4 regions of the Rhodococcus wratislaviensis genome follow, and region 3 is predicted to be linked to each of the others. Evidence: riboswitches for the same ligand, from Rfam matches in the RefSeq annotation. Region 3 holds a riboswitch; each other region holds the start of a gene.
The links. A riboswitch is a leader RNA that binds a small molecule or an ion and turns the genes downstream of it on or off. The one in region 3 is predicted to bind cobalamin.
Positions count from the first base shown of each region.

Region 1 (7,895 bases), 2.1 Mb from region 3:
CTATGCCGTCCGCTCCGAGCAGTCGGTCGACGACGACCGGGTGCGGCTGGAAGTGGTGTTCGGTGACGACTCCCACGCACGCGGGGTTCTGTGGGCGTTCGGCGAGGACGCGGAAGTGCTCGCACCGGACGCTCTGCGGGCCGCCCTGCGTTCCCGGGCGCTGCGCATGTCCGCCCGGTACGAGTAGGTTCGACACGTAAACCGAAGAACCACGAGAGGATGTGGCATGCCGACACGTACCGCACGGACCGCTTGGAACGGATCGCTCGAACAGGGAAGCGGCCAGGTGGAACTCACCAGTTCCGGTGTCGCGACCTTCGACGTCTCGTTCCCGAAGCGGGCGGCCGAAGAAGCCGGTGGAACCACCAGCCCGGAGGAACTGATCGCCGCGGCGCATTCCTCCTGCTATGCGATGCAGCTGTCCGCACTCATCGCGGAGGCAGGCGGGACCCCGCAGAGCCTCGAAGTGAAGGCGGATGTCTCACTCGGACCGGACAACCCGGGTTTCAAGCTCACCGGAATCAAGCTGACGGTCCGCGGTGAGGTGGACGGTCTCGACGCCGACGGGTTCGCCAAGGCAGCTCAGGCAGCCAAGGAGTCCTGCCCGGTGAGCAAGGCGCTCACCGGAGTCGAGATCACGCTGGACGCGGCACTCGAGTCCTGAGTCCAGCCGGCTACTGACGGTTGAACCGTGCGCGCACTTCCTCCATCTTCGCCTGGAGTTCGTCCGGGCTGATGACGCCCTTGTCCATCAACGCGTGAGCGGTGGCGACGACGGACCGGGAGCGGACGGGGAAGTCGCGGTAGATGGTTTCGCCCAGCTGGTCCTCGGTGTGGCGCCTGTCGAGATTGTCCCAGGCGCCACGCCAGGACAGGCATTCCGCGGTGGCCTGCATACTCGATTCCCACGGGTCGGGCTTGCGGTCGAGGTCCGGTAGCGTCACGTCGTTGCGGGTCGTCTCCGGTGTCAACGTGTTCAGGATGACGTCGTATGCCTTGTCCGTCATCATCGTGCGGTTCCTCCGTTGTCCGAGGGTGGTGTGGTCGCGGTCCAATCGACCTGCGGGACGGCGACACCGATCATGGTGTCGCGGGTGACGATCGACGCAAGTTGTTCCTCACTCCACCCCTCGGTGCCCTCGGGGCGCATCGGCATCACCATGAACCGTGATTTTTGATTCGAATCATGCACGCGCACTTCGACATCCGGCGGGAAGTGCAGACCGAACTCCGCGATCACCTCGCGTGGCCAGCGCACCAACCGGCGGCGATAGTTGGGGGTGCGGTACCAGTCCGGAGACATACCGAGAACGGGCCGCGGATAGCACGAACACAACGTGCAGACGATGACGTTGTGGACGTTCGGGGTGTTCTCCAGCACGTAGAAGTACGTGTAGTCGCTGGGCGTGCCCGACCCGGTCGGGTCGCGCCAGTCGATCCCCACTTCCTTGCAGGTTTCGGTGCCGTCCGCCAGCAGTCGCTTCTTGAACTCCGGGTCGACCCACGCTTTCGCGACCAACTTCGAACCACCCGAAGGCCCCACCGACTCGGCCCATTCGGAGAAACGGCGGTGATCCTCGCGGGAGAACAGTCCGTGTTCGATGGACAGTTCCCGAATGGCGGTCTCCAGGATCTCGAACTCGCTGACCTCTTCGGAGGCCTGGATCGGGGCGTGATCGCCGTGCGAATGCGTCATGTGTCCGCCTCTCCTGCCGGCTCGAGCCAGCGCTCGGAGCACTCGGTTTCCAACGTGTCGATCTCGAATCCGGTGTAGCGGGGCCAGAGGTCGGTCTGCCGGAAGCGGACGACGTAGAACGGCTCGGTCCGGCCGTCGTCCACGCGTCCCCACGCCTCGTCCTCGGGGATCACCCACTCCGGGCGGTGTTCGACGACGACGCCGGTGCGCCCGCGGATGAATGCCTGGGTGCGGGTGTGGAACATCGACGTCGCGTCCTTGACGGTGACCCGGTCGCCGATCTCGAACTTCGTCATGACTGGCCTCCGGTCGCTTTCCCGCCGGCAGACCTGGCCCGGACCTCGTCGATCTTGGCGGAGAGTTCGTCGGGCGTGATCAGGCCCTTGTTGATGAGCGTCTTGGCGGCCACCGTGATCCACCGCGCGTAGTACGGCAAACCGAAATAGAGCGTTGCGCCCAGGTCGTTCTCGGCGCGACGGCGCTCTTCGGAGTTCCACACACCGCGCCACCCGAGGCATTCGCACGTGACGTATGTGCTCATCTCCCAGTCCTCTTCGACCTTCTCCTCGTACTTGACGGGAAGGGCGGTCTGGCCGCCGACGTCGTGGAGAACGTGTCGCAACGCGTCGAACGCGGAATTGGACAGGTAATACGGCGAATCCATCTCTGCGTGATGGACCGGGCCGTACTCCGCGACCCTGTTCGCCTGTGCTTCGAAATCTGCTGGAGAGTTCATCGCGTGCTCCGGTCGTGGTGGAACTAGTGACAGGGAACTCCCAGGAGATGGCGGCCGTCGTGCATCAATTCGTGCAGGTACATGCCACTTCGGGAGATCGCACCCTGGTCGAATCCGACCAGGTAGAGGGTGAGCAGAGCGAGCAGGACGACTCCGACGGCGATCAACACGATTCCGAGTGACTCGACGGACTTGCTCGGTGACGAGACGTAAACCATGGCTACTCCTGGAGCAGTTCGGGTTCCACGATCATCGAGTCGCCGATTGTCCGGGCATCGCAACGAGCGCCCCTCACTCAGCGGCACGATCGATACGACGTTACTCCCGCCGTGTCGATCCCCTCACCGTACCGTTCGGTCGAATCCGGCGTGCGGAAATGCAGCACGGCGAACCAAGACAAACATCGTGACGAACCCGGCGGAACAGAATGCGCCGGCGATTCGTTTTACCGAACTGTGACGACACAGCAGAACACCGACGGCGACATCGAGATCGAGATCTGGTCCGACGTCGCCTGCCCCTGGTGCTACATCGGCAAGCACCGTTTCCTGGCCGCCCTCGCGGAGTTCGAGGGGCGCGACCGGGTGAACGTGGTGTGGCGGTCGTATCAGCTGTCGCCGGAGACGCCGGTCGGGGAACGGCGCAGCGAGCTCGACGCCCTGGTGGAGAGCAAGGGCATGCCTGCCGAGCAGGTCCGTCAGATGTTCGGTCACGTTGCGCGCACGGCGGCCGACGAGGGGCTGCGTCTCGACTTCGACACCGTGATCGCCGCCAACACGTTCGACGCCCACCGGTTGATCCAACTGGCGGGCGACAAACGAGATGCCGTGGTGGAAGCGCTGTTCCGCGCCCACTTCGGCGACGGCGCCGTGATCGACGACCGAGAGGTGCTCGTCGACATCGCGGCGCGGGCCGGGCTCGACGCCGACACCGTGCGCGCCGAACTCGAGTCCGATGCCGGCGCGGACGCGGTCCGCGCCGACCTCGACACCGCCCGTCGACTGCAGGTGTCGGCGGTGCCGTTCTTCGTCGCCAACCGCCGCGTCGCCGTGTCCGGCGCCCAGCCGAAGGACGTGTTCCTGCAGCTTCTGACGCAGGCGAGCACGGCGGCGGTGAACTAGCGGCGCGTGAAGTACCGGTTGGCGTCGGGCCGGAACATGAGTGCCACCGCCGCGATCACCGCCACGAGGTGGGTGAGCCGGGCGGTCGCGATCACCGCGACGTCGAGCGTCAGACCGGAGACGGCAGACATCGGGTCGTTGCCTGCCGATACCCACGCGATGGGTTCCATCACGAGTGATGCGACGCCGAACACGCCGAGACCGATCGCGAGGGTGTTCCGCGCCCACGCCCCGCCACTGCGGAATCGGGTCATGACGAACAGCACCGCGCCGTAGACGACGACGCGGACGATGAGTTGTCCGGCGAGGCTGCCGACGTCGGCGCCCGGGCCCTCCAGCGCCGTCGACGTGTGCGCGATGGCCTCGACCATGCCGGCGAACAGGGCAAGTCCGAGCAGCCAGTGCGCGCGCTCGACCGTCTGCGGGATCGAGGGTGCAGTGCGAGTGGTCATGTCCCCATGCTGGTATCGGTGACGTCGCGGCACATCACCCCCGAGAGTGGAGTCCACCCCTACCCGGGTATCGGTGCGACGCGCTTGCCATCACCCCGCACGAGGGGCACATTGAAATGCACGTCGTCGGCAGGGAGGCACTGTGCGCGAGCAGACACGATCCGGAGATGCATGGCCGGCGTTGAAGGTGGGCGACTGGACGGCGACGCGGGACACCGTGCACATGTGGACGCAGATCGTCGGGAAGATCCGCTTGGCCCACGCACCGTTGATCAACCACTGGTGGCAGGTCCCGCTGTACGTGAGCCCCCGCGGTCTCACGACGTCGACGATCCCGTACGGTACCGACTGTTTCGACATCGAATTCGACTTCGCCGAGCATCAACTGGTGATCCGCACGAGCACGGGCGGCACCGGGACGGTTGCCCTCGAACCGAAGTCGGTGGCCGATTTCTATGCGGAGACGATGGACACGCTGGCCGAATTGGGTGTGGTGACGACCATTCTGGCCCGGCCCAACGAGGTGGACCCCGCCGTCCCGTTCGCGGAGGACACCCAGCACTGTTCGTACGACGGTCAGGCGGTGCACCAGTTCTGGCGGCAGCTCGTGCAGGCGGACCGCGTCCTGCACGAGTTCCGTTCCCATTTCATCGGGAAGGTCAGTCCCGTGCACTTCTTCTGGGGTGCGCTCGACCTGGCCTGTACGCGGTTCTCCGGGCGAACCGCACCGACTCACCCTGGGGGAGCACCGAACTGCGGAGACTGGGTGATGGTCGAGGGCTACTCGCACGAGCTGAGCAGCTGCGGTTTCTGGCCCGGTGGTGGCGTCGAAGGTGCGTTCTACGCGTACGCCTACCCGGAACCCGATGGCTTCGCCGACTACCCGGTCGGGCCCGACGGAGCTTTCTACAGCAAGGAGAACGGGCAGTTCCTGCTGCCGTACGAAACCGTCCGCACCGCGGACGATCCCGATGCCGCACTGCTGAAGTTCCTGCACAGCACATACGACGCGGCCGCCGAGCGGGGTGGCTGGGACCGGGCCGCCCTGGAGGCGGACCCGGCCCGATGGGACAAATCCCGCTGACGCCCTGTGGGTCAGGCGGCGTTCGCCGGCGCGGGCGTCGTAGCCCGGGTGGCGCGCTCCGTGAGGAACGCGAACGCCAGTCCGAGAACCAGCCACAACGTGGCCTGAGTCGCGAGGGACGAAAGGCGGAACTGCCACAGCAGCACTGCGGGGAAGTCGTCGCCCACTTCGTTGACGGTGGGCAGTACGAGGTAGCCGACGGTCACCACCACGAGGAAGGCGAGAACCGGTGCCGCGATCCGCACCGACAGGAACTCCTGAGCTGCGACGGCCTTCGCCGCGAAGACGGAGGCCACCACCGCGAGCAAGCCCAGCACGACTGCGGCGAGCCACAGCCAGGTTCGCTGGGTGATCGTTTCGGGGTCTCCGACAGCGGGCGGGTTGGCGGGGTACTTGAAGAACGGCACCGCCTCGATTGCCAACCAGCCCAATGTGGCCAGTGTCAGCCCGAGCAACGGTCCCGACAGCGTCGTCACCCGACGCGCGTAATTCGCGACGACGGCGAAGATTGCTCCCAGTGCCAGGCCCGCGAGGGACGTGGCGAGGAACAGTCCGAAACGCTGTCCGTCACGGCTGACCAGTGCCTCTTCCTCGTCGTGCGAGTGCCCGGCCGGCTCCTCTGCCTGCGTGGCGTCGTGCGAGTGGACGTCGGCTTCGGCGGCGCTGTTCGACTCTTCGATGGCGATGGCCGCATCGATGTGCGACTCACCGAGGACGAAGGCGACGCCACCGGCCAGGATGCCTGCGATCAGACCGGCCAGCAGGCCGCGGATGAGGAGTTTTGCGAAGGAATCGGTCAGTGGCATGGCAGACCCAGGAGGTGGCGGCCGTCGTGCATCAATTCGTGCATGTACATGCCACTGCGCGAAATCGCGCCCTGGTCGAATCCCACGAGATAGAGAGCGAGCATCGCGAACAGAACGATCGCGAAAGAGATGACGGCGAGACGGGTCGTATCGACCGACGAGCCGGGTGCGTAGGCGAGTGCCATAGTTCCTCCTGGGATTTCGCGTCCCCTAGGTCCAGGCGATGGCCGCAGTATCTGGCTGTCGGGTGGCTCCCGTGAAGGACTACTCCGATTTACAGTGGCGCGACCGCTCCGGGATTGCACCGGATTCCTGCCGAACCATCGCTTTGTCCTGCGAACTTTTGCACCCGGCGGGCCGTCGTGTCAATCTTCCCGCTCGGCCCCGTCTCTCAGCTCTTGTTCGCTGCCGCGACGTCGAGAACGACCTCGAACTCGAGCAGCGAAGCTCCGGACGCAACCGGCTTCTTCTGCTCACCCGCGTGTGCTTCCCGGGCCGGACCGTCGCGCCACGCCGCGAATGCCTCTTCGCTCTCCCACTGGGTGACGACGAAGTAGCGGTTCTCGCCCTTGACGGGGCGCAGAAGCTGGAATCCGAGGAAGCCGGGGGAGTTCTCCACGGCGTGCGCGCGCGCTGCGAAGCGCTTCTCGAGTTCGGGGCCCGCGCCCTCGGGGATTTCGATTGCGTTGATCTTCACCACTGCCATGCGGGCGAGATTACTCCGCTAGCGTCGGAGGGGTGGCGGGTGAGAGTGCGTTGCACGACGAGGGTGGGGCGGGACAGCCGATTCTGCTGTTGCACGGGCTGATGGGCAGCGCCCGGACGTGGGGGCGGCACGTGTCGTGGCTGCGCGAGCACGGCCACGTCTTCACGTTCGACGCCGCAGGTCACGGCAGGCCCGCACCCGCGCAGCTGACGACGGAAGCGTTCGTGGAAGACCTCGTCGCAGCACTCGCACCCTTCGCCGAACCGTGGGTGGTGATCGGTCACTCGATGGGCGCCCTGCACGCGTGGTGCCTGGCCGCCGAACACCCCGAGAAGGTGTCGGCGCTCGTCCTCGAAGACATGGCCCCCGACTTCCGTGGCCGGACCGCCGCGGACTGGGCGGCGATGATCTCGAACTGGCCGCAGCCGTTCACGACGCGGGAAGACCTCTTCGAGTTCTTCGGTCCGGTTGCCGGACAGTACTTCCTGGATTCGTTCGAGAAGCGCGCCGACGGCTGGTACCTGCACGGCGACGTCGACACGTTCCGCGACATCTCCGAGGAGTGGGGCGGCAGGCACTTCTGGGACCAGTGGGAGTCGATCACGGTGCCGGCCCTGCTGATCGAGGGGGAGTTCACGATCACCCCCGACGGTCAGATGCGGACCATGGCGGAGCGGCATCCCGGCGCCCAGTACGTCCGCATCGAGCAGGCCGGTCACCTCGTCCACGACGACCAGCCGGAGCAGTACCGGAAAGTGGTCGAGGCATTCCTCGACGGGCTCGGCTGAGCCGACCGGGGGTTAGCTTCCCTCGCCCGCGAGGGCGAAGAGCCCGTTTTCGGTCTGCTCGACGAGTCCGTCGATCAGCAGGGAATGGAGGGCGCGGTCGCGTTGGCCCGGATCGCCCGGCCACACCTGGTCGAGCCGGACCCGTTCGACGGGGGCGGAGCTCTCACGGAGTACGGCCATGAGCTTGCCGCGCACCTGACGGTCGGTGCCTGCGAACTTCTGGACCTTCCGGCGCTCGCCGGTGTGCGCGGGACGTCCGGCGTCCAGCCAGGCGCAGCTCGGCAGCGGGCAGCGAGCGCATTCGGGCGAGCGGGCGGTGCACACGGTGGCCCCGAGTTCCATCAGGGCCGCGGAGAACGTGGCGGCCCGCGCGCGGGTCCTGGGGAGCAGCGCGGACACGTCGGCGAGGTCACGCGTGGTCGACGGATTTCCCGGCTCGGCGCTTCCGTGCACGGCCCTGGCGACCACCCGCCGGACGTTCGTGTCGACGACGGGGACCCGCTGTC
Region 1 is NZ_CP150488.1:8,436,622-8,444,516, reverse strand. Features, by position in the region: gene WKC72_RS38605 (YafY family protein) at 1-187, shown strand, start outside; gene WKC72_RS38600 (OsmC family protein) at 227-664, shown strand; gene WKC72_RS38595 (SH3-like domain-containing protein) at 675-1,010, opposite strand; gene scnC (thiocyanate hydrolase subunit gamma) at 1,007-1,696, opposite strand; gene WKC72_RS38585 (SH3-like domain-containing protein) at 1,693-1,992, opposite strand; gene WKC72_RS38580 (SH3-like domain-containing protein) at 1,989-2,432, opposite strand; gene WKC72_RS38575 (CbtB domain-containing protein) at 2,456-2,650, opposite strand; gene WKC72_RS38570 (DsbA family protein) at 2,888-3,553, shown strand; gene WKC72_RS38565 (hypothetical protein) at 3,550-4,005, opposite strand; gene WKC72_RS38560 (DUF5996 family protein) at 4,148-5,089, shown strand; gene WKC72_RS38555 (CbtA family protein) at 5,101-5,895, opposite strand; gene WKC72_RS38550 (CbtB domain-containing protein) at 5,886-6,080, opposite strand; cobalamin riboswitch at 6,103-6,235, opposite strand; gene WKC72_RS38545 (antibiotic biosynthesis monooxygenase) at 6,287-6,601, opposite strand; gene WKC72_RS38540 (alpha/beta fold hydrolase) at 6,634-7,389, shown strand; gene WKC72_RS38535 (A/G-specific adenine glycosylase) at 7,402-7,895, opposite strand, start outside.
Region 1: another riboswitch for cobalamin. It lies ahead of WKC72_RS38550 (CbtB domain-containing protein); the one in region 3 lies ahead of WKC72_RS29285 (ABC transporter substrate-binding protein).

Region 2 (7,895 bases), 1.6 Mb from region 3:
CCGGCCTTCCTCGGTGCGCAGGTCCAGCACGATCGACTTCTTGTTGCGGTTGATCGTGCGGTACAGCATCGAGGTGTCGCCGGAGTAGAGCCGCCAGTTGCGCAGTTCGTCGCCGGTCTTCGGGCGCTCCACCTTGATGACCTCGGCCCCGAAGTCGGCGAGCATCCGGCCCGCGGTCGGAGCGGCGATGTAGTTACCCAGTTCGAGTACGCGCACCCCGTCGAGTGGCCGAATGGTGTTGTCGGAGAACATGGTGATCCTTAACTGGTTGTGACGCTCAGAGAACGAGGCTCATGGGCAGGACGAGCAGTATTGCGACGACCGATGCCACTGATACTCCCACCGAACACGTCTTCAGCGTGCCTCGTGTGGTCTGACCCATCAAGGACTGCAGCAGCCAGAACGTGTTGCTGGTGACATGCACCGCGAACAGGGAGCCGGCGCCGGCCGCGAGGGCGATGAGGACGGGGTCGAGGCCGAGGGTGGGCGCGATGGGTGCGAGGATGCCCGCGGCGGTGATGGCGGAGATGGTCACCGAGCCGACAGCGATGTGCAGGACAGCGGCGACCACCCAGACCATCAGCAGCGGAGCCGCGTGATTGGCGGTGAAGTACTTGCCGAGGATGTCGCCGAGGCCGACCGCGGCGATGGTCGCGGCGAGTGACCCGCCGACGCCGGTGAGGATGAGGATCTGGCCGCTCTCGCTGAAACCACTGGCGATCGCCTTCTGGATGCGGTGCTGGCCGACGCTGAACCGTCCGACGAAGCTCGTGCCGATCAGTCCGATCAGCAACGCGATGAGGGGTTCCGACACGAACGAGACGACCGGATTGCTGATCTCGGCGATGTCCAGGATCGCGCCGGTCGCGATGAGAAGGAGCGAGACGAGCAGCGGAGCGAGGAGCAGGATCAGCGGCCGGTCGTGTTCGGTCCGCTCGGTGGTGACGGTCGCGGCGCGTTGCGCCTGGGCGACGCCACCGCCGGCATCGGGCCGAGGGGTGGTCCCGCCGCTGCCGCCGTCGGTCCACTCGTCCTCTTCGTCGTCGACGACGGTCTGATGGAAGTGCTCCTCGTCCTTCTCCGGGTTCCACCAACCGCGGGTGAACAGGAACGACATGATCGCGACGGAGATCGCGACGGTCGGGATCACCAGGATCAGCCCGAAGATCAGCATCTTGCCGAGCGGCACACCGAGAAGTCCGGCGAGGGCGAGGGCGCCGACACCGGGAACCATGAGGACGATGCCGCACTCCAGGCCGATGGCGAGGGCGGTGGCCATGCGTGCGGTTCCGACCCGGCCGACCTTCGGTGCGAGGTTGCGGGCGAGCGGCGCCGAGATGACGAGCAGGACGTCGAGGAAGATGGACTGCAGCAACGTCGCGATCGTCAGCGACATCGCATAGGGCATTCGTTTCGGTCCAAACACCCGCAGAAGTGTTCCGACCAGGCGCTGGATCGCGCCCATTTCTTTCAACATGGCGCCCATCAGGACGCCGAAGGCGATCAGGAGTCCCACTTCGGCCATGATGTCGCCGAAACCGGTGCTGATGACTTCCACCGTTTCGGCCGTGCCGAGTCCCGTCGTGAGTCCGAGGTAGGCGGATCCGACGACCAGTGACACCACTGGGTTGAACTTGAAACGCACGATCATCAGAACGACCGCCGCAACGGCGACCGTGGTGTTGATCAGGATTGCTACGTCTGACATGTGCGCGTCCTTATCGAGGAGGCGGGGCAGTGACTGGTGTCACAGGTACACCCATATTATGAGCACACACTCACGATATAAGCAATGGGCCTCCGGCCTCGTGCGCCTGTCCGGTTGTTCCGGCAACCAGAAAGGCGCACGGGGCCGAAGGCCCTGTGGGTGGGATACTCGACGCATGGTCGCGCTGGATCCGTTTGCGGTGGGACGGCCGCCGGCCGCCGAGCGCAGGACGTCGGAGGACTGGAGTGAGATCCAGCTCTGGTCCGACCGCATGTACATGCCCTACGTCGTGCGTCCGCTCGGTGTCGGACTGTCACCCCGATCGAGCATGTACTCCACGACGATCGGCGACATCACGGTCACCCGGTTCTCCTACGGAATCCCCGTCTCGGTCGGCGACTTCTCGTCCGACGCCGGAAACGCGCTCGTTCTCACGACCATTCGGGGCAACGCCCGGCACCACCTCGACCACGACGCCACCGCGGACACGCCGTCTGGTGACACGTTCGTCGCCGACTGCAGTCGCGTCGACTACCTCGTCGAGTTCTCTCCCGACCACGTCCAGCTCAATCTCACCGTTCCCCACACGTTGCTCGCCGACACGGCTGTGCGGTGGTGGGGATTCGACCCCGGAGATGTTCTCTGGCAACGCAAATGCGTCATCGGGGGCGGTGGATCCGGCTGGCAGGCGCTCCTCGGGTACGCGATGCGGACGACGGGAGAGCTACCGGGACACGCCACCGAGGGGCGCATCGGGCTCAACCTGCAGGAGTTGCTCGTCGGTCACCTGCTCACCGAATGGGCGGCTCGCGCCGGAGTGGACCCGGACAGGTCCACCGGTCCGGCGGCGCCCGGCTATGTGCGGCACGCCGTCCAGTACATCCGGGAGTACGCCCGCGAACTGCCGACCTCCTCCGACATCGCCGACGCGGTGGGTGTCAGCGTCCGCACCCTGTCCGGGTCGTTCCGGAAATACCTGGACACCACCCCGGCCGAGTACGTGCGTGAGCAGCGGCTTCAGGGCATCCGGGAGGAACTGCTCACCGCATCGCCGGGTGCGACCGTCGCCTCGATCGCCGGCGCGTGGGGGTACGTCAACCTCGGTCTCTTCGCGGCGGCCTACCGACGCCGGTTCGGTGAGAATCCGTCGCAGACCAGGGCCTTCGGCCCCGTGAGTGGTTGACGAGTCCAGGGACTCCTCAACCACTCACGGGCGGCGGAGCCGCCTACAGCTCCGCGCGGACCAGCTTCGCCGCGTCGACGAGGTTGCGCAGCGACGCCTCGACCTCGGCGGGGCCACGGGTCTTCAGCCCGCAGTCGGGGTTGACCCACAGCCGTTCCACCGACACCGCCTTCAGCGCCTCCCGCAACGACGCCGCGATCTCCTCGACACCGGGCACCCGCGGCGAGTGGATGTCGTACACGCCCGGGCCGACGCCGAGATCGAAGCCGACGGCGTTGAGGTCGTCGAGGACCTCCATGTGCGAGCGCGCAGCCTCGATGGAGGTGACGTCGGCGTCGAGCCTCGCGATGGCCTCGATGACCTCACCGAACTCCGAATAGCAGAGGTGGGTGTGGATCTGCGTCGAGTCCGAGACACCCGACGTCGCGAGACGGAACGCCCCGACCGACCAGTCGAGGTAGGCCGGCTGATCCGCGGCCCGCAGCGGCAGCAGTTCGCGCAGCGCGGGCTCGTCCACCTGGACGATCCGGATGCCCGCACCCTGCAGGTCCACCGTTTCGTCGCGGATCGCCAGCGCCACCTGATTGGCCGAGTCGGCCAGCGGCTGGTCGTCGCGCACGAACGACCACGCCAGGATCGTCACCGGACCGGTCAGCATTCCCTTCATCGGACGCTGCGTGAGCGACTGCGCGTACGTGATCCATTCGACGGTCATCGGGGTGCTGCGCCGCACGTCGCCGTACAGGATCGGCGGGCGGACGCAGCGGCTGCCGTACGACTGCACCCAGCCGTTGTCCGTCGCGAAGAACCCGTCCAACTGTTCGGCGAAGTACTGCACCATGTCGTTGCGTTCCGGTTCGCCGTGCACCAGCACGTCGAGGTCCAGCTTCTCCTGCAGCGCAACCACATCGGCGACCTCGGCGCGCATCCGGTTCAGGTACTCGGCCTCGTCGATCTCACCCTTGCGCCGCGCCGCGCGTGCGACGCGGATCTGCGTCGTCTGCGGGTAGGAGCCGATCGTGGTGGTCGGCAGCACCGGAAGCGACAGCGCCGACTGGGCTTCCCGACGTTCCGCCGCGGGACTGCGCCCCGGATCGGCCGCGGTGAGCGCGTCCAGCCGGGCACGGACCGTGGCGTCGTGCAGACGCGGGTCCGTGCTGCGAGTGGACGCTGCCGCGCGGGCGAGCGCGAACTCGTCCTCGACGGACTCGCGACCGCTGGTCAGTGCGGTGCCGAGCGTGACGACCTCGCGGACCTTCTCGGTGCCGAACGCCAGCCACGACCGCAGCGCCTTGTCGAGGCCGGTCTCCGCGTCGAGCGTGTACGGGACGTGCAGCAGCGAGCACGACGTCGACACGGCGAGCGAACCGGTACTTCCCAGCAGCGTGCCGAGCGAAGCCAGTGCCGCGTCCAGGTCGGTGCGCCAGATGTTGCGTCCGTCGACGACGCCGGCGACGACGTGCTTGCGGGTCAGATCGGGAACCGTGGCGAGAGTGTCGGATCCGGCGACCAGATCGATCGCGATCCCCTCGACACCGGTCGATGCGATCGCGGGAAGTGCGTCGCCGAGGCTGCCGAAGTAGGACGCGACGAGGATCGCCGGTCGAGACTCCAGCGCGGACAACCGGTCGTAGACCCGCTTGGCCGCCGCGATCTCCTCCGGTGTGCGGTCGGCGACGAGCGCAGGCTCGTCGATCTGCACCCACTCGGCGCCCGCGTCGGCGAGCTGACCGAGCAGGTCCGCATACAGCGGGACGAGTTCGTCGAGGCGGTCGAGGAGGGGTGCGTCCGAGCCGACGGCCTTCGACAACAGCAGGAACGTGACCGGTCCCACCACCACCGGGCGGGCCGGAATGCCCAGGGCGCGTGCCTCTTCGAGTTCGCGGAGCACCTTCGACGGGTCGAGGGCGAACGTCGTCGTCGGGGAGATCTCCGGCACCAGATAGTGGTAGTTGGTGTCGAACCACTTGGTCATCTCGAGCGGGGCGACCGTGTCGTTGCCGCGGGCGGCGGCGAAGTAGCGGTCGAGGTCGCTGCCGATGCCGGCGACCCGGTCGGGCAGGGCGCCGAGCATCGCCGCGGTGTCCAGCACATGGTCGTAGTACGAGAACGTATTGACGGGCACTGAGTCGAGCCCGGCGTCGCGCAGGCTCGTCCAGGTCCGGTGTCGCAGATCCCGGGCGAGAGCGTCGAGCCCTTCGGCGTCGAGGCGGCCGGCCCAGTACGACTCGACGGCCTTCTTCAGTTCGCGATTCAGACCGATACGAGGTGAGCCCAGCACGGTCGCGGTGAAAGTGAGTGTCACGGTATCTCCAGTTGCGTACGCGGTACGGCTACCGCCGGCAAACGGGTACACCTCTCGAGCCCAGGGACGTGCTGCAGCGCGAGAAGGTCTACACGCCCAATCCACGAGGCGGTAACCGTCGGGCACGGCGTGCCCGACACAGTCGGCAGGTCTTCGGACTCGCAGGCAGCCGGTGTGACATCACACCGGACCTAGTGGCCGTCGCTTCCCAGGCGGTTGCCCAGTGCGTGGTGACGGCGGTCGTTCCTGCTCACCGCTGCGGGACAGTCCCGGATTTTCACCGGGTTCCCTCTCACACGCGCGAACTCCGGGGAGTCCGACGTGCTTCGACGCCAGGTGCGGTCTTCGGGGCTCCTCACGACCGTGCCGGGCGAACCAGCTGCAAGGCCAGCATAGGCCTTCGGCCCGTGCGCGGTTAAGGGGTCCCTGGACTCGTCAAGCACTCACGGGCGCGAAGCGCCTACAGCCAGCCGTTCGACTCCGCGGCGCGGACGGCCTCGGCGCGGGTGCTGGCGCCGGTCTTGCCGATCGCCGAGGACAGGTGGTTGCGCACGGTACCTGCGGACAGGAACAGCGCGGCCGCGATCGAGGCGACCGGCGCACCGTCCCGCGCCGCCCGCAGCACGTCGGTCTCCCGGTCGGTGAGCGGCGATTCCCCGCTGACGAGACTGTCGGCGGCCAGAGCCGGGTCGACGACGCGCAGTCCGGCATGGACGCGCCGGACGGCGTCGGCGAGTTGCCGGGCCGGGGTGTCTTTCACGACGAACCCCGACGCACCGGCCTGCAGTGCCTTGCGCAGGTAGCCGGGACGGCCGAACGTCGTCACGATCAGGACGCGGGTCTGCGGCATCTCGGCCCGTAATGCCGCGGCCGCGGCGATCCCGTCCAGGCCGGGCATTTCGACGTCGAGGAGCGCGACGTCGGGGGAGTGCTCGCGCGCCGCCGCGACGACCTCGTCGCCGCGCCCGACCTCCGCGACGACCGTCAGGTCCGCCTCCAGGTCGAGGAGGGCGGCGAGGGCACCGCGGACGAGTGCCTGATCGTCGGCGAGCAGCAGCCGGATCGTCACGGGACCTCTTCCTTCAGCACGTGCAACGAGAATCCGCCCGGTTGCGGGTGGGTGATGACGACCCGGGCTCCGGCGGCGGCGGCGCGCTCCCGAAGGCCCACCAGCCCGTTCCCGTACACGGATTCACTGCAGCCGGATCCGTCGTCGACGACGGTGACCTCGCGTTCGCCCACCGTGACGGAGCAGTGCGTCGCGCCGCTGTGCCGGACCACGTTCGTGACACCCTCCCGGACCGTCCACGCGAACAACTCGCGCAGGCCGGTGGGTACCGACTCGGTGCTGTTGGGCAGCTCGGCCTCGATTCCGGCCGACCGCAACGCTTCCCCGGCCCGGGCGATCTCCACCGGAAGCGACAGCCCCCGGATTCCCTGCACGGCCTGCCGGACATCCGCGAGCGCGTCGCGGGAAAGGCGTTCCAGGTCCGCCACTTCCGTGCGCGCCCGGTCGATGTCGATGTCGAGGAGCCGGCCCACGAGTTCGGCCTTGACGGTGATGACGGTGAGGGAGTGCCCGAGGATGTCGTGGAGGTCGCGGGCCATCCGGGTGCGTTCCTCCTGCACGGCGAGTCGTTCGCTCGCTTCCCGTTCCCGGACCAGTTCGATGTTGCGGTTGATCAGCTTGGTCACCCCGAACATCGCGAATGCGGCCGCGCACACGCCCAGCGAGAGCCCGGTGCCCGACCCCCAGTCCATCACCGCGGAGATCGCTTCCACGAGAACTGCGACGGTCAGCGCGGTGATCCCGCCGAGCCACGCGGGGAACAGCATGACCGCGGAGACGGCGAGGAAGACGGAGGCGGACAGCCCCGACGATCCGACGGCGACCACCATGACGGCCGCGAGCCCGAACAACGCCACCACGAGTGGCACCGCCTGGTTCAGCGGCGGCCGAAACTCGTTGTGCGCGCGCCGGGTATGCGACCACCGGAACATCGCGAGGTACGTCACCGCGAAGGCCAGCGTGGCGATCATCCCGATCCAGCCCCGGACCTGATCGCGGGCGGCCCACCCGTCGAGGAACGGCTGGAAGAGGAAGACGGTCCACGCGGCGGCGAAAATGAATCCGAAACGGCCCCATCGTCTGGTCACGACGGGGCCGTCGGTGGTGGTCACGGCAGTCACGATACCGCCGTCACACTCGCTCGGTGTCGCGCTGGAAGCGCCACGCCGCACCGCCGACGAAGATCGCCAGCCACACCGCGACGTTCAGGAGCCACGTCCACTGCATCGCGTCACCGGTGAGCGGTGCGTGCACCAGTTGACTCAGCCCGTACGTGGGCATGAACTGCGCGATCGACGCCCACACCGAACCGTCCTGCAGCGGCATGAACAGCCCGCCCGCGAAGCCGAGCACGGCGAGTCCGGGGCCGAGGATCTGCATGACGTTCTCGCTCGGCAGCAGGTACCCCATGAACAGGCCGAACGCGGCGAACACCGCGGATCCGAGCCAGGTGATCAGGGCCGTCGTGAACCACAGGGACGTGTCCATCTGGACAGACGTGAACGCGCCCACCAGATAGACGACGCCGACGGCCCCGAGCCCGAGCATCATCGCGACGAGCACCTTGACGAAGATGTACACCCCGGGTGACAAGGGGGTGAGCCGCAACTGCCGGCTCCATCCCGACGCC
Region 2 is NZ_CP150488.1:7,853,472-7,861,366, reverse strand. Features, by position in the region: gene WKC72_RS35925 (CaiB/BaiF CoA transferase family protein) at 1-252, opposite strand, end outside; gene WKC72_RS35920 (GntP family permease) at 278-1,708, opposite strand; gene WKC72_RS35915 (helix-turn-helix transcriptional regulator) at 1,884-2,891, shown strand; gene metE (5-methyltetrahydropteroyltriglutamate--homocysteine S-methyltransferase) at 2,935-5,196, opposite strand; cobalamin riboswitch at 5,323-5,532, opposite strand; gene WKC72_RS35905 (response regulator) at 5,657-6,265, opposite strand; gene WKC72_RS35900 (sensor histidine kinase) at 6,262-7,377, opposite strand; gene WKC72_RS35895 (ABC transporter permease) at 7,397-7,895, opposite strand, start outside.
Region 2: another riboswitch for cobalamin. It lies ahead of metE (5-methyltetrahydropteroyltriglutamate--homocysteine S-methyltransferase); the one in region 3 lies ahead of WKC72_RS29285 (ABC transporter substrate-binding protein).

Region 3 (7,895 bases):
GTCACGATGCGGCCCGTGCGCTCGGTGCCGAAGCGCACCGCCTCCTCCGTGGTCGCGCCCGCCTCGTGCGCCTCGACCATGCGTGACATCAGGAACACCTCGTAGTCGGTCGACAGGCCGAAGACCACGGCGAGGATGAGGACCACGAACGTCGCCTCGAGCGGTGCCGGACTGACCCCGAGCAGACTCGCGCCGTGACCCAGCTCGAAGATCCACGTGAGCACACCGAACGTGGCGGCGAGGCTCAACCCCGCCATCGCGACCGCCTTGATCGGCAGCACCACCGAGCCGAACGCCAGGAACAGCAGCACGAGCGTCGAACCCACCATGATGGCGATCATGACCGGCATCCAGTGCACGATCGCGGCGTTGCCGTCGTCGACGGTCGCCTGACCGCCGCCGACGAGGAGTTCGGTTCCCTCGGGCGGCGAGATGGCACGGAGACCGTCCACCGCGGCGCTCTGGTCGTCGGTGGTGACTCCCTCGGCGTAGACGGCCTGGACCGCGACCAGTTCGTTGCCGGACGCGACGACGGTGGCGGCCCCGATGCCCTCCACCCGGCCCGCGGCCTGGGCGACCGCGGCGCCGTCGGCGGCCGTGGGGGCGCTGCCGTCGGTGCCCCGGAGAATGAGGGTGGCGCCGTTTCCGGTGGTGGGAAATTCGGTGGTGAGCGTGTCGGTGGCGATGCGGGCAGGATCGTTCTCCGGCAGCGCCGTGTACGTGACCTCGCCGAGTGACGCGCTGAGCAGTGGCGACGCGAGGACCATCAACCCCGCGACGATGCCGACCGCGATGGCGACCGGCCGGCGCATCACCCAGGTGACGACGGAGCCCCAGAACGTGCGGGCGCGAACCTCCCCGCGCTGCGCCGCATCCTTGCGCCAGGTCAGCGCGTTGATGCGATGACCAAGGATCGCGAGCAGCGCCGGGACCGCGGTGAGCGACAGCAGGGCCGCGCTCGCGACCGCGGCCATCGCACCGAACCCGAGCGATTTGATCACGTCCTGCGGAAACACGAGCATGCCCGAGAACGCGCACACGAGAAGCAGACCGGAGAACAACACGGTGCGACCTGCGGTCAGGACGGTGCGCCGGGTCGCCTCGGCGACGTCTGCGCCGGACTCGAGTTCCTCGCGGAAACGTCCGACGATGAACAGGCCGTAGTCGATCGCGAGCCCGAGGCCGAGTAGGGACGCCACGTTGATCGCGAACGAACTGACGTCGGTGAACAGGGTCAGCAGGCGCAGGGTGGCCAGGGCGCTGAAGATCGAGAGCAGCCCGACGAACACCGGAACGGCGGCGGCCACCAGCCCGCCGAAGATGAAGACCAGCAACACGAGAGTGATCGGGAGCGCGATCGCCTCGGCCAGCACCAGGTCCTGTTGCAGCCGGTTGTTGAACGCCACACCCACCACCGAATTGCCCGCGAACTCGGTGTCGATGCCCTCCACCGCGAGCTTCGGCAGCAGGTCGTCGAACGTGGCGGCGGTGATTCCGGCGTCCGGGTCGACGGTGATCGCGGCGGACGCCTTGGTGCCGTCCTCCGACACCATCAGCTGCTTCCTGGCCGCGTCCGCGGTCCAGTAGGACGTCACCGAATACGTCGGCACCTCGGCGGCGAACCGGTCGAGGCTCGCGGTGACCTCGGGGCCGATGTCGTCCAGGGTCTTTCCGTCGGGTGCGGTGTAGATGGCGATGATGTCGGGTGTCTGCGGACCCAGGTTGTCCTGGACGATCCGGGCCACCTCGGCGGATTCGCTACCGGGATCGGTGAACCCGCCCGAGCTGAGTTTCGCGAAGACACCGGTGCCCCACGCGCCGCTCACCAGGACGGCGACGACGGCGAGGCTCAGGACCCACCATTTGCGTGAAACAACGGTCGAGGCCCAACGTGTCATGCGTCATCTCCGGCGTGTCTGGGGCGGGCAGCTGCGACTGCCGACTGTAGTGCGGATCGGGGTGTCACCGACGGGGGTGTGATGCGGCTCCCGGCAAATCGTGCATACTCGGCATCGCACTTGCAGCCACACGCACGGGGGAAGCCGGTCCGAATCCGGCGCTGACCCGCAACGGTAGGCCACCAGATCCTTTCGGTGGCGAGCCCGATTACCCGGCGTGGGGTGTGCGACATCCTTTTCGTCGTGGTCTACGAAGCGGAGTCCTGCAGGCGCCGAACAGGCGTCTGCTGACTTCTCATTCGTGGCTCTGAGCCGCAATGAGGTTTACATGCACGGTCAGTTGTTCAGAAGTACCGGTCTGGTCACGCTCGCGGTGGCCGCGCTGCTGGTCGCCGGTTGTTCGCGCGGGGAGTCCGTGGGGCAGACCGCTTCCGCCGAATCCTTCGCCGAGCCGGTGTCCGTCACCAACTGCGATCGAACGGAGACGTTCGACGCCCCGCCGCAGCGCATCGTCAGCATGAACGATCACGTCACCGAGGTGCTGATCGAGATGGGGGCCGGCGACCGCATCGTCGGCACGGGGTACGGCGACGCGACCCCGCTGCCGGAGTTCGCGGACGCCTTCGCGAAGATCCCGAAACTCGCGAAGGAATACCCGACCCGGGAACAGATCCTCGACCTCGACCCCGACCTGGTGGTCGGCGGAATGCGGAGCGCGTTCGACGAGAAGGCGGGGCGGTCGCGCGAATCCCTCGGCGACCAGGGCATTCCCACCTTCCTGTTCTCCGAGTACTGCGGGCAGGGATTCCCCGACATCGGTCTGCTGCGCAGCGACTACACGCAGCTCGGCGAGATCCTCGGAGTCCCCGACGAGGCGCGGGCGATCACCGACCGGGTGACGTCCGGACTGCGGGCCGTGCGCGACGAGATCGCCGGCACCGCCCCGGTTCCCACGTTCTTCTACGATTCCGGCGAGGACGTCCCGCTGACGATCGGCGGGGTGGGAGTCGGCCAGCTCATCGCGGACCACGCGGGTGCGGCCAACCTCTTCGCCGAGGGGGAGAAGCCGTATTCGAAGTCCACCTGGGAGATCATCGGTGAACGCGCCCCGGAGGCGATCGTCGTCCTCGACTACGGCACGACGAGTGCGCAGGCGAAGATCGACTTCCTGAAGTCGCACCCGATCATGTCGACGACGCCCGCGGTGAAGGCAGGCCGGTTCGTGGTGGTCCCGCTCGACGACTTCTTCGAGAGCCCGCGCCTGGTGCGGTCGGTGGAGACGATCGCGCGGGCACTGCATCCGGACGTCGTCGGCGCGCGATGACCGTCACCGCAGAACGCGCGGCGCCAGCGGTGCAGGCGCCGCACCCGGCCCGCGCACGCCTCGGTTTCGCGGGCCTGATGGTGCTGCTCGCGCTGACGACTCTGTTCGTCGTCGGACTCGCGGTGTCGTTCGGTTCGGTGCGCATCCCGGTCGGCGACGTCTGGGCGATCGTCGCGCACCGGCTGGCCCCCGGTGCATTCGAGTCCTGGTGGTCGCAGGCGCGGGAATCGATCGTCCTCGACTCCCGGCTGCCGCGGGCGCTGACCGCGGCGGCTGTCGGGGCGGCGCTGGCCCTGGCCGGCGCCGTGGCACAGGCGGTGACGCGCAATCCACTGGCCGATCCCTACCTGCTCGGTGTGTCCTCGGGGGCGGGTTTCGGCGTGGTGGTGGTGACGGTGCTCGGGCTCGGGGTGGGAGCGCTCGGCGCGTTCACCATTCCCGTCGCGGCGTTCCTGGGCGCGCTGGTGCCGCTGTTCCTGTCGCTGGCGATCGGCGGACGGTATCCGCAGCCGACGGCGGTCATCCTCGTGGGTGTCGCGTCGGCGCAGGTGTTCTCGGCTCTCATCACCTTCTCGATCCTGGTCGTCGCCGACGAGCATCAACTGAGTTCGGTGATGCACTGGCTGGCGGGCGGATTCGGCGACTCGCGCTGGTCGACGGCGATCTTCCCGGCCGTGGCTCTCGGGACAGTCGGGGCGGCGATGATGCTGAGCGCGAGCCGTATCGACCTGCTGCAGGCGGGTGACGACGGCGCCGCCGCCCTCGGCATGAACGTGCGGCGCTTCCGCGTGCTGCAGTTGCTCGGGGTGTCGATGCTGGCCGGGGCCGCGGTGTCCGTCGCCGGCGGCATCGGCTTCATCGGCCTGCTGGTGCCGCACCTGGCCGGGTACGTCGTGGGCGCCCGGGCGGTCAGGCTGCTGCCCGTCGCCGCATTCCTCGGCGCGATCGCGATGGTCGCGGCGGACACGGCCGCGCGGTCGGTCGCGCGGAGCATCGAGGTCCCGGTGGGCGTCGTCACCGCGCTCGTGGGAGCGCCGATCTTCGTGTGGATGCTCTACCGGCAGTATCGGAGGGCCGAGCAGTGACCGCGCTGAGTCTGCAACGGGTCCGCGCCGAACTCGGGGCGCGGGAAGTGCTGCACGGCGTCGACTTCTCCGTTCGTCCCGGGGAGGTGCTGGCGTTGGTCGGGCCCAACGGTTCCGGCAAGACCACCGCGCTGCGCTGCTGCTACCGCGCGCTCACCCCGACCGGGGGCGCCGTCGTCGTCGACGGAACGGACGCAGCCGATCTGGGCCGGCGGGAACTGGCCCGCACCATCGGGGCGAGCACCCAGGAACCGCGGGTGTCCGCGGGACTGACCGTGCGCGAATCCGTTTCGCTCGGACGCGTTCCGCATCGGGGCTGGTTCGAACGGGCGAACGGCGCCGACGGCGAGATCGTCGAGACGTGCGTACGTCAGGTGGGGTTGGCCGAACTCGCGGGTCGCGACGTCCAGGCGCTGTCGGGCGGGGAGCGTCAGCGGGTGTCGATCGCCCGGGCGCTCGCGCAGCAGCCGAGGGTCCTGCTGCTCGACGAACCCACCAACCACCTCGATCTGCGGCATCAGCTGACGGTGATGACCCTGCTGCGTGACCTCGCGTGCGACGGTCTCGCGATCGTCGTGACGATGCACGACCTCCGGCTGGCCGTCGAGTACTGCGACACGCTGGCCGTGATGCACGATGGACGGGTGATCAGCACCGGTCCGCCCGCCGACGTGCTGGACGACGCCGTGCTCGGCGGGGTGTTCGGCATCCGCGCCGTCGTGCGGTCGACGCCGCGCCTGTCGATGGAGATCCTGGGGTTGGCCGATGGATGAGCAACTACGGCGTGCGTACGAGCTGACCGCCCGCCGCGTCCCGATGATCGCCGACCAGATCGCGCTGCAACCCGGCGCCACCTCGTTCCCGGGCGTGCGCCTGACCGATCCCGGCTGGCTCGCGGACCGGGTCGCGGACACGGCGACGCGGTGGGGCAGCGACGATCCCCGGGTCAACGGCACCCTGTGGTGGTACTCGGCCAGCTCGACACTGACCGGGATTCCGATCGCGACCGCGCTCGTCACGGGTGTCGCCGCCCGGCCGAGGCTCGGCGACGCCGTGGCATTCCTGCGGGACGACGGGTATCTCGGCGGTCTCACCGCGTCGTCGGCGCTGCCGGTCACCGGGGGGCTCTCCGAGCTGGCGTCCGAGATGGCCGCGGCGCTGACGCCGATCATCGACGCTCTCGCCGCGGCGTCCGGGGTGCGGCAGGCCGCGATGTGGGCGATCACGACGGATTCGATCGCCAACCGGGCACTCGACGCGGGAGCGGCGTGCGGCGATCGCGCACGCGGCAGCATCTTCGCCCGGGGGCTGGTGGACGCACTCCGCCGCGTCGGTGTGGTGATGCCGGACCCGCGGTTCGTCGACGTCCGGGCCGGGTCACTGTCACGCCGGTTCACGCAGCGGGCGTCGTGCTGCCTGATCTACGAGACCCCCGGGTCGGGCAAATGCGTGAGCTGCCCGAGGAGGCCGGCCGAGGACCGTCTGAGAGGTCTGGCCGCGCTCGTGACGTGAGTCCGGGTGGCCCCGCGTTGACCGGTCCGTGCGTGTGATGGCAGACTGAAAGTGTTCGAACTCCCGTTCGAATGATGCGTCTTCCCCAGCGGCATCTTCCATGGTTTCGGCACGGCACGTGCGCGACATGAAGAGGTGTGCCAGATGGGTTGGGGAAACGGTCCGCCGACGTGGTCCGAGATGGAGCGCGTCCTGTCGGGCAGGCCGGGGCGGGTCAACCCGGAGTCGCTGTATCCGGGCGACGGCGGCGACAGCCCCGCGTGGTCCCGCAAGCGGGGGGAGTACCGGGCGGGCCGTCAGGAGCGCGCCGGCTCCACCGTTCCGTACGCCGAACTCCACGCGCACTCGGCGTTCAGTTTCCTCGACGGCGCCTCCCCGCCGGAAGAGTTGGTGGAGGAGGCCGTCCGGCTCGGTCTCGAGGCCGTCGCACTCACCGACCACGACGGGTTCTACGGTGTGGTCCGGTTCGCGGAGGCGGCGAAGGAACTGAACATGCGCACCGTGTTCGGGTCCGAACTGACGTTGGACGACGCGCATCTGCTGGTACTGGCGCGAGGTCAGGAGGGGTACCGACGGCTCTCCCGGGAGATCGCGGCGGCGCATCTCGCGGGCGGGGAGAAGGGCACACTGCGCTACGACCTCGACCGTCTCACCCACGCGGCCGGGGGGCACTGGCAGATCCTGACCGGGTGCCGGAAAGGGCATGTGCGTCAGGCGCTGGCCGACGGTGGCCCGGACGCCGCGGCCGCCCGGCTGCGGGAACTGATCGACCGGTTCGGGGCCGATCGGGTCACGGTGGAACTCACCCATCACGGCATCGCGGAGGACGGTGAGCGCAACGCCGCCCTCGCCGAACTCGCACAGCAGCACGGACTTCGGGTGATCGCGTCCACGGCGGCGCACTTCGCGGGACCGCCGCGCCGGAGACTGGCCATGGCGATGGCCGCCGTCCGGGCCCGTCAGAGCCTCGACGACGCGGCCGGGCACCTGGCGCCCGCCGGGGGAGCGCACCTGCGGTCCGGTGAGGAGATGGCGCACCTCTTCGCCGCGTACCCGGAAGCCGTCCGCGGTGCCGCGGATCTCGGCCTGGAGTGTGCGTTCGACCTGCGGCTCATCGCGCCGCAACTGCCACCGTTCGACGTGCCCGACGGGCACACCGAGGCGAGCTGGCTGCGGCAGCTCACGATGGACGGAGCGCGCCGCCGTTACGGTGCGCCGGCGGACCGGCCGGAGGCCTACCGGCAGATCGAGCACGAACTGGACATCATCACCGGGCTGAACTTTCCGGGCTACTTCCTGGTGGTCCACGACATCGTGTCGTTCTGCAAGAACAACGACATTCTCTGCCAGGGACGGGGTTCGGCGGCCAACTCCGCCGTCTGCTACGCCATCGGCATCACCAACGTGGATCCCGTCCGCAACAAGCTGCTGTTCGAACGTTTCCTCTCGCCCGAACGCGACGGCCCGCCGGACATCGACGTCGACATCGAATCCGATCGGCGGGAGGAGGCCATCCAGCACGTCTACGCCAAGTACGGCCGCCAGTACGCGGCGCAGGTGGCGAACGTCATCACGTACCGCGGAAAGTCCTCGGTGCGGGACATGGCCCGGGCGCTGGGTTTCTCGCAGGGGCAGCAGGACGCGTGGAGCAAACAGGTCAGCCGCTGGGGTGGCATCGGGAAGGAGGTCGGCACCGACATTCCGCCCGCCGTCCTCGAACTGGCCGCTCAGATCGAGGGGTTTCCGCGGCACCTCGGCATCCACTCGGGTGGCATGGTGATCTGCGACCGGCCGATCGCCGACGTGTGCCCGGTGGAGTGGGCGCGCATGGAGAACCGCAGTGTTCTGCAGTGGGACAAGGACGATTGCGCGGCGGTGGGTCTGGTGAAGTTCGACATGCTGGGTCTCGGCATGCTCTCCGCGCTGCACTACATGATCGACCTCGTGGCCGAGCACAAGGGGATCGAGGTGGATCTGGCGCAGCTGGACCTCTCCGAGGAGGCCGTCTACGAGATGTTGCAGCGAGCGGACTCGGTGGGGGTGTTCCAGGTGGAGTCGCGGGCCCAGATGGCCACC
Region 3 is NZ_CP150488.1:6,299,261-6,307,155, reverse strand. Features, by position in the region: gene WKC72_RS29290 (MMPL family transporter) at 1-1,898, opposite strand, end outside; cobalamin riboswitch at 1,999-2,133, shown strand; gene WKC72_RS29285 (ABC transporter substrate-binding protein) at 2,227-3,222, shown strand; gene WKC72_RS29280 (iron ABC transporter permease) at 3,219-4,307, shown strand; gene WKC72_RS29275 (ABC transporter ATP-binding protein) at 4,304-5,080, shown strand; gene WKC72_RS29270 ((2Fe-2S)-binding protein) at 5,073-5,819, shown strand; gene WKC72_RS29265 (error-prone DNA polymerase) at 5,964-7,895, shown strand, end outside.

Region 4 (7,895 bases), 1.4 Mb from region 3:
GCTTGCCGAGATGGACCACGGCGTCGGCGCCGAATCCGCCGGCGGCGGCGTCCGCCGCGATCCACCGGTAGGCGGCGAGGTAGTGGTGACTCGGCGGCAGGTCCGGGTCGTGGTAGATGGCGACCGGCTTCTCCCCGAATCCGCGCGGCGGCTGCACCATCAGGACGAGATTGCCGAACTGCATTGCGGCGATCACGATTTCACCCGCAGGATCTTGCGAACGGTCGACGTACAGTTCGCCCGGCGCCGGTCCCCAGTGCTCCTCGACACCCTCGCGCAGATCGGCGGGCAGCGCCGAGAACCACTCGCGGTAGCGGGCGGCGGAGATCCGGATCGGGTTGCCCTCGAGCTGCTCCGCGGTCAACCAGTCCGGGTCCTGGCCGCCGGCGGCGATGAGGGCATGGATCAGCGCGTCGCCGTCCTGGGCCGCGAGACCCGGCACGGAATCCGGCCCGTCCGCGGGGCCGAGGTCGTATCCGGCGGCCCGCATCTCGGTGAGCAACCTGATCGCGCTGGCCGGGGTGTCGAGACCGACGGCATTGCCGATGCGGGCGTGCTTCGTCGGATACGCCGACAGCATCAGAGCGATCCGGCGGTCGGATGCGGGGATGTGCCGGAGTCGGGCGTGCCGGACGGCGATGCCCGCCACCCGGGAGGCGCGCTCGGCGTCGGGAACGTAGGCGGAGAGACCGTCGGCGTCGATCTCCTTGAACGAGAACGGCACCGTGATCAGCCGGCCGTCGAACTCGGGGACCGCGACCTGGGTGGCGACGTCGAGCGGCGACAATCCGTCGTCGTTGGACTCCCACGACTCACGGCTGCTGGTCAGGCACAGTCCCTGCAGGATCGGCACGTCCAGCGCGGCCAGCGCGGCGACGTCCCACGCCTCGTCGTCGCCGCCGGCCGAGACGCCGGCCGGCTTGGTGCCGCCGGCGGCGAGCACGGTGACCACCATCGCGTCCGCCCGGCGCAGCGTGTTCAGCAACTCCGGTTCGGCGGTGCGCAGCGACGCGCAGAAGATCGGCAGCGGGGTGCCGCCCGCCGTGTCGACGGCGTCGCACAGCGCCTCGATGTAGCGGGTGTTCCCGGCCAGGTGCTGGGCGCGGTAGTAGAGAACGGCGATCGTGGGGCGGTCCGGGTTCGCGTCGGGAGCGAACGGCGCGACACCCCAGCTCGGCAGGTGGACCGGCGCCTCGAAGCCGTGACCGGTCAGCAGCACGGTGTCAGACAGGAAGTGGTGCAGCTGGGCGAGGTTGTCGGCGCCGCCCTCGGCGAGATAGTTGTGTGCCTCAGCCGAGACACCGGCGGTGACGGTCGAGCACTCCATGAGTTCGGCGTCCGGGGCGTGCTCGCCACCGAGGACCACCACGGGCAGTCCACTGGCCAGGACCGCGTCCAGCCCCTCTTCCCACGCCCGACGACCACCGAGGATGCGCACCACGACCAGGTCGGCGCCGTCGAGCAGTCCCGGCAGATCCTCCTCGACCAGCAGCCGTGCCGGGTTGGCCCAGCGGTAGTCCGCCCCGCTGGCGCGTGCGCTGAGCAGGTCGGTGTCGGAGGTGGAGAGCAGCAGGATCACGTGTGGAGCCTTCCTGGGGGTGTCGCGCCCCGTGGCGGTGGTTCTGTACGGAACCGTAGGTCGGAGGACGGCAGGTGAGGGTCTGGCTCGCCCACCGGTTTCGGAGGGCTCACAGTGGCGCGACCGCACCGGACTTTCACCGGCTTCCTCACCTGCTGTCGCAAGTGCTGGTGATGCTACCCGGGGCCGGACGTAACCTGGGACCATGGTCGACTCCCGTTCCCGCCCCGATGCATGCCCCGGCGCGCTGCAGGTCCACCAGGCCGCCGACGGTGCACTCGCCCGAGTCCGCCTCCCTGGAGGTGTGCTGACCTCCACCCAGCTGCAGACCCTCGCGGAATCGGCCCGCGACCTCGGGAACGGCGAGATCGAACTGACATCCCGCGGCAACGCGCAACTGCGGGCGGTCCGCGAGCCGCAGGAGTTCGCCCGCCGTCTCGCCGACGCGGGTCTCCTGCCGTCGGAAACGCACGAACGGGTCCGCAACATCCTCGCCTCGCCGCTGACCGGCCGGATCGGTGGTCTCGCGGACCTGAGGGATCTGGTCGACGAACTCGACCGGACGTTGTGCGCGGACTCGGCGTTGGCGGGCCTCCCCGGCCGCACCCTGTTCACCCTCGACGACGGGCGCGGCGACGTCTCGGCGCTCGGCGGCGACTTCGGCGTCCATGCGGTGAGCGAGACGGAGGTCGCCCTGGTTCTCGCCGGTCGCGACACCGGCGCCCGGATCACGACGACGGAATCGGTGACGGTGCTCCTCGACGCCGCCCGCGTCTTCCTGGAGCTGCGCGATCAGCACTGGCGGCTGTCCGAGATCCCCGACGGGGTCGAACGGACCCTGTCGGCCTTGACGCTCGCACCGATTGCCGACCCGGTGAGCGGGTTCGACGAGCATCGGCCGCCGATCGGGTGGCTCGACCAACTGGACGGCAACGTGACCCTCGGCGGCGGTCTCGCATTCGGGATCCTCGACGCCCGACTGGCCGAGTTCCTCGCCGCGGTCGAGAAGCCGGTGATCGTCACACCGTGGAAATCGGTGTTGCTGTGCGATCTCGACGAGTGGTCCGCCGAGCAGGTGGTCCGGGTCCTCGCCCCGATGGGTCTGATCTTCGACGAGAACTCACCCTGGCTGACCGTCAGCGCCTGCACCGGGCAGCCCGGATGCGAGAAGGCGCTCGCCGATGTGCGGTCCGACGCGCGGGACGCCGTCGCGAGCGGCGAACTCCCGGTGGAGGGCCGACAGCACTGGTCGGGCTGCGAGCGGTGCTGCGGGCGGCCCAAGGGGGAGGTCGCCGACGTCGTCGCCACGGAGACGGGTTACCGGGTGGAGGAGCCGTGACCGCGGTGCCTCTATCGTGAGCGAATGATCGAGTACATCCGAGACGGCGCGGAGATCTACCGCCAGTCCTTCGCCACGATCCGCGCCGAGGCGGATCTCAGTGCCTTTCCCGAGGACGTCTCGCAGGCCGTGGTCCGCATGATCCACGCGAGCGGTCAGGTCGACCTCGTGGACGACGTCGCGTTCACGCCCGGTGTCGTGAAGGCGGCCCGCGCGGCGTTGGCGGGCGGGGCCCCGATCTTGTGTGACGCGCAGATGGTGGCGGCAGGCGTGACCCGGAAGCGTCTCCCGGCGGACAACGAGGTGCTCTGCACGTTGCGCGACCCCCGGGTCCCGGTGCTGGCGGAGCAGATCGGGAACACCCGTTCGGCGGCCGCGCTCGAATTGTGGGGCAGCAAACTCGAGGGTGCCGTCGTCGCGATCGGCAACGCCCCGACCGCCTTGTTCTACCTGCTGGACATGATCGAGTCCGGTGCCCCCCGGCCTGCCGCGATCGTGGGCGGTCCGGTCGGTTTCATCGGTGCGGCGGAGTCGAAGGAAGCGTTGATCGAGCACGCGAGTGAACTCGACTATCTGGTGGTCCGCGGCCGCCGCGGTGGCAGTGCCATCACGGCTGCGGCGCTGAATGCGATTGCGAGCGAGGTCGAATGAGCTCCGAAGAGCGCGTGACCGGCAAACTGTGGGGCGTCGGCATCGGACCGGGCGACCCGGAACTGGTGACCGTCAAGGCCGCGCGGGTCATTGCCGAGGCCGATGTGGTGGCGTTCCACAGCGCCCGGCACGGCAAGAGCATCTCCCGCGCGGTCGCGGCGCCGTACCTGCGTGAGGGCCAGATCGAGGAGCACCTCGTCTACCCAGTCACCACCGAAACCGTCGACCACCCGGGCGGATATCAGGGGGCGATGGACGAGTTCTACGAGGAGGCGTCGCAGCGACTCGCCGCCCACCTCGACGCCGGTCGTTCGGTGGCGCTCCTCGCCGCGGGCGACCCGCTGTTCTACAGCTCCTACATGCACATGCACAAGCGGCTTGCGCAGCGTTTCGAGGCGGAGGTGGTTCCTGGGGTCACGTCGATCAGCGCCGCCTCCGCCGCGCTCGCGATGCCCCTCGTCGAGGGCGAGGAAATCCTCACCGTCCTGCCCGGAACCCTGCCGCGCGGCGAGCTGACGCGGCGCCTCCGCGAGACCGACGCCGCCGCGATCCTGAAACTGGGACGCACCTACCCGGCCGTCCGGCAGGCGTTGAAGGACTCCGGCCGCATCGACGAAACGTGGTACGTCGAGCGGGCCAGCACCACGCGGCAGAAGATCGACGCCGCGGACGACGTCTCCGACAGCGATGTCCCCTACTTCTCGATCGCCATCGTTCCCAGCCCGTCGAACGCCCGCCGCGACGATGCGGCACCGAAGGGCGAACTCGTCGTCGTCGGGCTCGGTCCCGGCGACCAGGCCTGGACGACACCGGAAGTGCAGCACGAACTGTCGCTCGCCACCGACCTCGTCGGCTACGGCCCCTACATCGACCGTGTCCCCGAACGTCCGGGCCAGCGCCGTCACTCCAGTGACAACCGCGTCGAGGCCGAACGCGCCGCGATGGCTCTCGACCTGGCGAAGAACGGTGCCCGCGTCGCCGTCGTGTCGTCCGGCGACCCGGGTGTGTTCGCGATGGCCGCCGCGGTGCTGGAAGTCGCGGCCGAGGAGCAGTGGCGCGGCGTCCCCGTGCGCGTCCTGCCCGGTATGACCGCCGCGAACGCCGTCGCGAGCCGGGTCGGCGCACCCCTCGGGCACGACTACGCCGTCCTGTCCCTGTCGGACCGGCTCAAACCGTGGGACGTGGTGGCGCAGCGCATCTCGGCGGTCGCGAGCGCCGACATGGCCTTCGCGGTCTACAACCCCGCATCGAAGTCACGCACGTGGCAGGTCGCCGCGATGCGCGACCTGGTTCTCGAGCACCGCTCCCCCGACACCCCGGTGATCATCGGCCGCGACGTGGCAGGCGCGCAGGAGTCGGTGCGGGTGGTGCGGCTCGCGGACCTCGACCCGGCAGAGATCGATATGCGGTGCCTGCTCATCGTGGGCTCGTCCATGACGACCGTCGTCGAGAACGAACACGGGACCAGGGTGTTCACGCCCCGGCGTTATCCGGGCTGAGTACCTCACTCGACGCGGCCGGAGCGGAGTTCGGTCACCGCGATCCGGGCGGCATGCCCGATTGCGGCATCGACCACCGGAAGCACGGGATCGGTTCGGGCGGCGCGGGTGAAGACGGCGACAGCGACGGGAGTCTCACCGGGAAACGTCACCACGGCCACCTCGTTGCGGATGGCGCCGATGGTCCCGGTCTTTCCGGCCACGTCCACCTCGGAATACGGAAACCCGGATCGGATGCGGTGCTGCCAGATCTGCGCGGACATCACGTGCCGGACGAACTCGCCCTGCGGCCCGGGCACCGCCCGTCCGGTCCAGATCGCGTCGAGTAGCGAAGTCATCTCCCGCGGGGTCGTCGCGCTCGCATACGACGGGTCGTAGGCGGACACCGTCCACGCCTCGTCGTTGTCGGCGAGCGCCGCGAATGCTTCGGCGGTGGTGTGCGCGTGGGCGTCGATCACCAGGCTGCGGTGCGCATCCGCTGTGCCGCCGATGATCCGCGTGCTCGTCATGCCCAACTCGGACAGTGCCAGCTCGACGCTCTCCAGTCCCACCTGCCCGAGAACGAGGTCGGCGGCGGCGTTGTCGGACACGGTCATCATCGACAGCGCCAGATCCCGCCAGCTCAGCACCACAGGGTCATGGAACGTCGACACCCCGGTCGGCCCCGGGGTGCAGTCGGCCGGATTCACCCGGACGGTCGCGGTCGGCGACAACTCCCCGGATTCGAAAGCGCGGCACAGGGCGACGAGCAGCGGAAGTTTGTAGACCGACGCCAGCACCACGAGGTCGTCCGCACCGACCGCGATGTCACCCCCGTCCTCGGTCGGGGTCCCGACGCGGCGGGCGTGCAGCCATCCGGTGCACCCGGCGTCGGCGAAGACGTCACGGATGGCCTTTTCCGCCGACGGGGTCATCGATCGGCCCTGAACAACACCCGGTCGAGGGCGGCAGCGGACGGTGCGACGTCGGACCCGGAGCGCCAGACGATGCGCAGGCGCAGCGCGAGGTCCTCGCGCAGCAGATCGACCCAGGCCACACCCGGCATCACCGTGGGTGCCGTCGCCGTCACGCCGAAGTGACCGCCTGCGGCCACGTGCGTGAGAATTTCTCGCGGACCCGGTGCGACCACGATGCCCGGGTCCAGCCCCCGGGCCCGCCACAGGTCGACGAACAGGTCGTGGGCCGGCGGATTGTCCGAGCGAGGACCGGTGGCCAACGCAAGCCCGCGCAGCATCCGGACCTGCGCCTTCTTCGCGACCGCCGCCGGGTGGTCGTCCGGCACCACCACCCATCGCCGAAGCTTGAGCACCGGGCCGCTGTCGAGACCGGTCAGCAGAGCGGGATGTTCGACCACGGCCACGTCGAGACTGCCCGTGCGGACGGCGTCCACGAGTTCAGTGGTGGACGCCGTCGTCGTCACCACCCGGGTGGTCCGAGACTCGTCCGCGTCGCGAAGGGCACGGACACAGCGCACCACGACACCGTCGGCCACCGAGTGCGGGACACCCCAGCGCACCACCGCATCGCGACCGCCGGCGATGCGGTGCGCCTCGTCCTCGAATCGGGCCGCGTCGGCGACGAGAAGCCGCGCACGCGGAAGCAATTGGCGTCCGGCGTCGGTGAGCCCGACTCCTCGGGCACTGCGCTGAACCAGCTCCGCGCCGAGTCGCTGTTCGAGCCGCCGCACTCCCTGCGACAGCGGCGGCTGCGTCATGCCGAGTCGCGATGCGGCGTTGCCGAAGTGTCCCTCTTCCGCAACGGCGACAAAGAAACTCAGGTGGCGGAGCAGATCCATGGCGACCATTGAACCAGTTCCGACTGCCCCCATCGGGCGACGCCACCGTTTACCGGGCACAAATCGTTGCCCTGAACTGGGGCGATATCCCGCCCGACTCGCGACGACGCCGCTTGCGTCTTTGCGCTATGAGCGTCCGCATCCGACATTGGGTCCATGCCCACATACCGAAATCATCCGAACCCCAGGCGCACCGGTCGTCGCGGTGCCGTTGCTCTCGCGGTGGCTCTGCCCTTGCTACTCGGGGCGTGCACGGCCACCGCGGAGCAGGCCCAGCCCACGACGTCGGTGGCCGCGGCACCGGATCACCGGTCCCTCGACGCGACGATCGACGCCTTGGAGGCGCAGTACTCCACGCGGATCGGAGTGGCGGCGGTCAATCCCGCGACCGGCGAGGTCTACAGCCACCGGGGCGACGAACGGTTCGCGATGTGCTCGACGTTCAAGGCCTACGCGTCCGCGGCGGTCCTGCGCAAGACCGAGGACGGGTCGACGTCACTCGACAAGACGGTCGTGGTCGAACCCGGCGACCTCGTCGAGAACTCACCGGTCACCGCCGCGGCGGTCGGCACCCCGATGACCTTGGGGCAGATCGCCGAAGCGGCGTTGACGCAGAGCGACAACACCGCCGGGAACTACCTGCTCCGGGAGATCGGCGGGCCGCAGGCGATCACCGCCCTCGCCCGGGACATCGGGGACGAGAGCACGCGACTGGACCGGTGGGAGACCGAACTCAACACCGCATTCCGCGACGATCCCCGGGACACGACGACACCCAACGGCCTCGCGCAGGGTTTCCGGGCACTGCTCCTGGGAGACGCCCTCGACACGGCGAGCCGCGATCAGCTTCTCGAGTGGATGCGGGCGAGCAAGACGTCGGACAAGCGAATGCGCGCCGGTCTGCCGACCGGATGGACTGCCGCCGACAAGACCGGTGGCGGCGGATTCGGCACCGCCAACGATGCCGGTGTCGCGTGGAGTCCGGACGGCGCACCCGTCGTCCTCACCATCCTCACCGACAGCCTCACGAAT
Region 4 is NZ_CP150488.1:4,856,046-4,863,940, reverse strand. Features, by position in the region: gene WKC72_RS22610 (cobaltochelatase subunit CobN) at 1-1,579, opposite strand, end outside; cobalamin riboswitch at 1,635-1,778, opposite strand; gene cobG (precorrin-3B synthase) at 1,785-2,918, shown strand; gene WKC72_RS22600 (precorrin-8X methylmutase) at 2,943-3,569, shown strand; gene WKC72_RS22595 (precorrin-2 C(20)-methyltransferase) at 3,566-5,068, shown strand; gene WKC72_RS22590 (serine hydrolase) at 5,074-5,982, opposite strand; gene WKC72_RS22585 (LysR family transcriptional regulator) at 5,979-6,872, opposite strand; gene bla (class A beta-lactamase) at 7,020-7,895, shown strand, end outside.
Region 4: another riboswitch for cobalamin. It lies ahead of WKC72_RS22610 (cobaltochelatase subunit CobN); the one in region 3 lies ahead of WKC72_RS29285 (ABC transporter substrate-binding protein).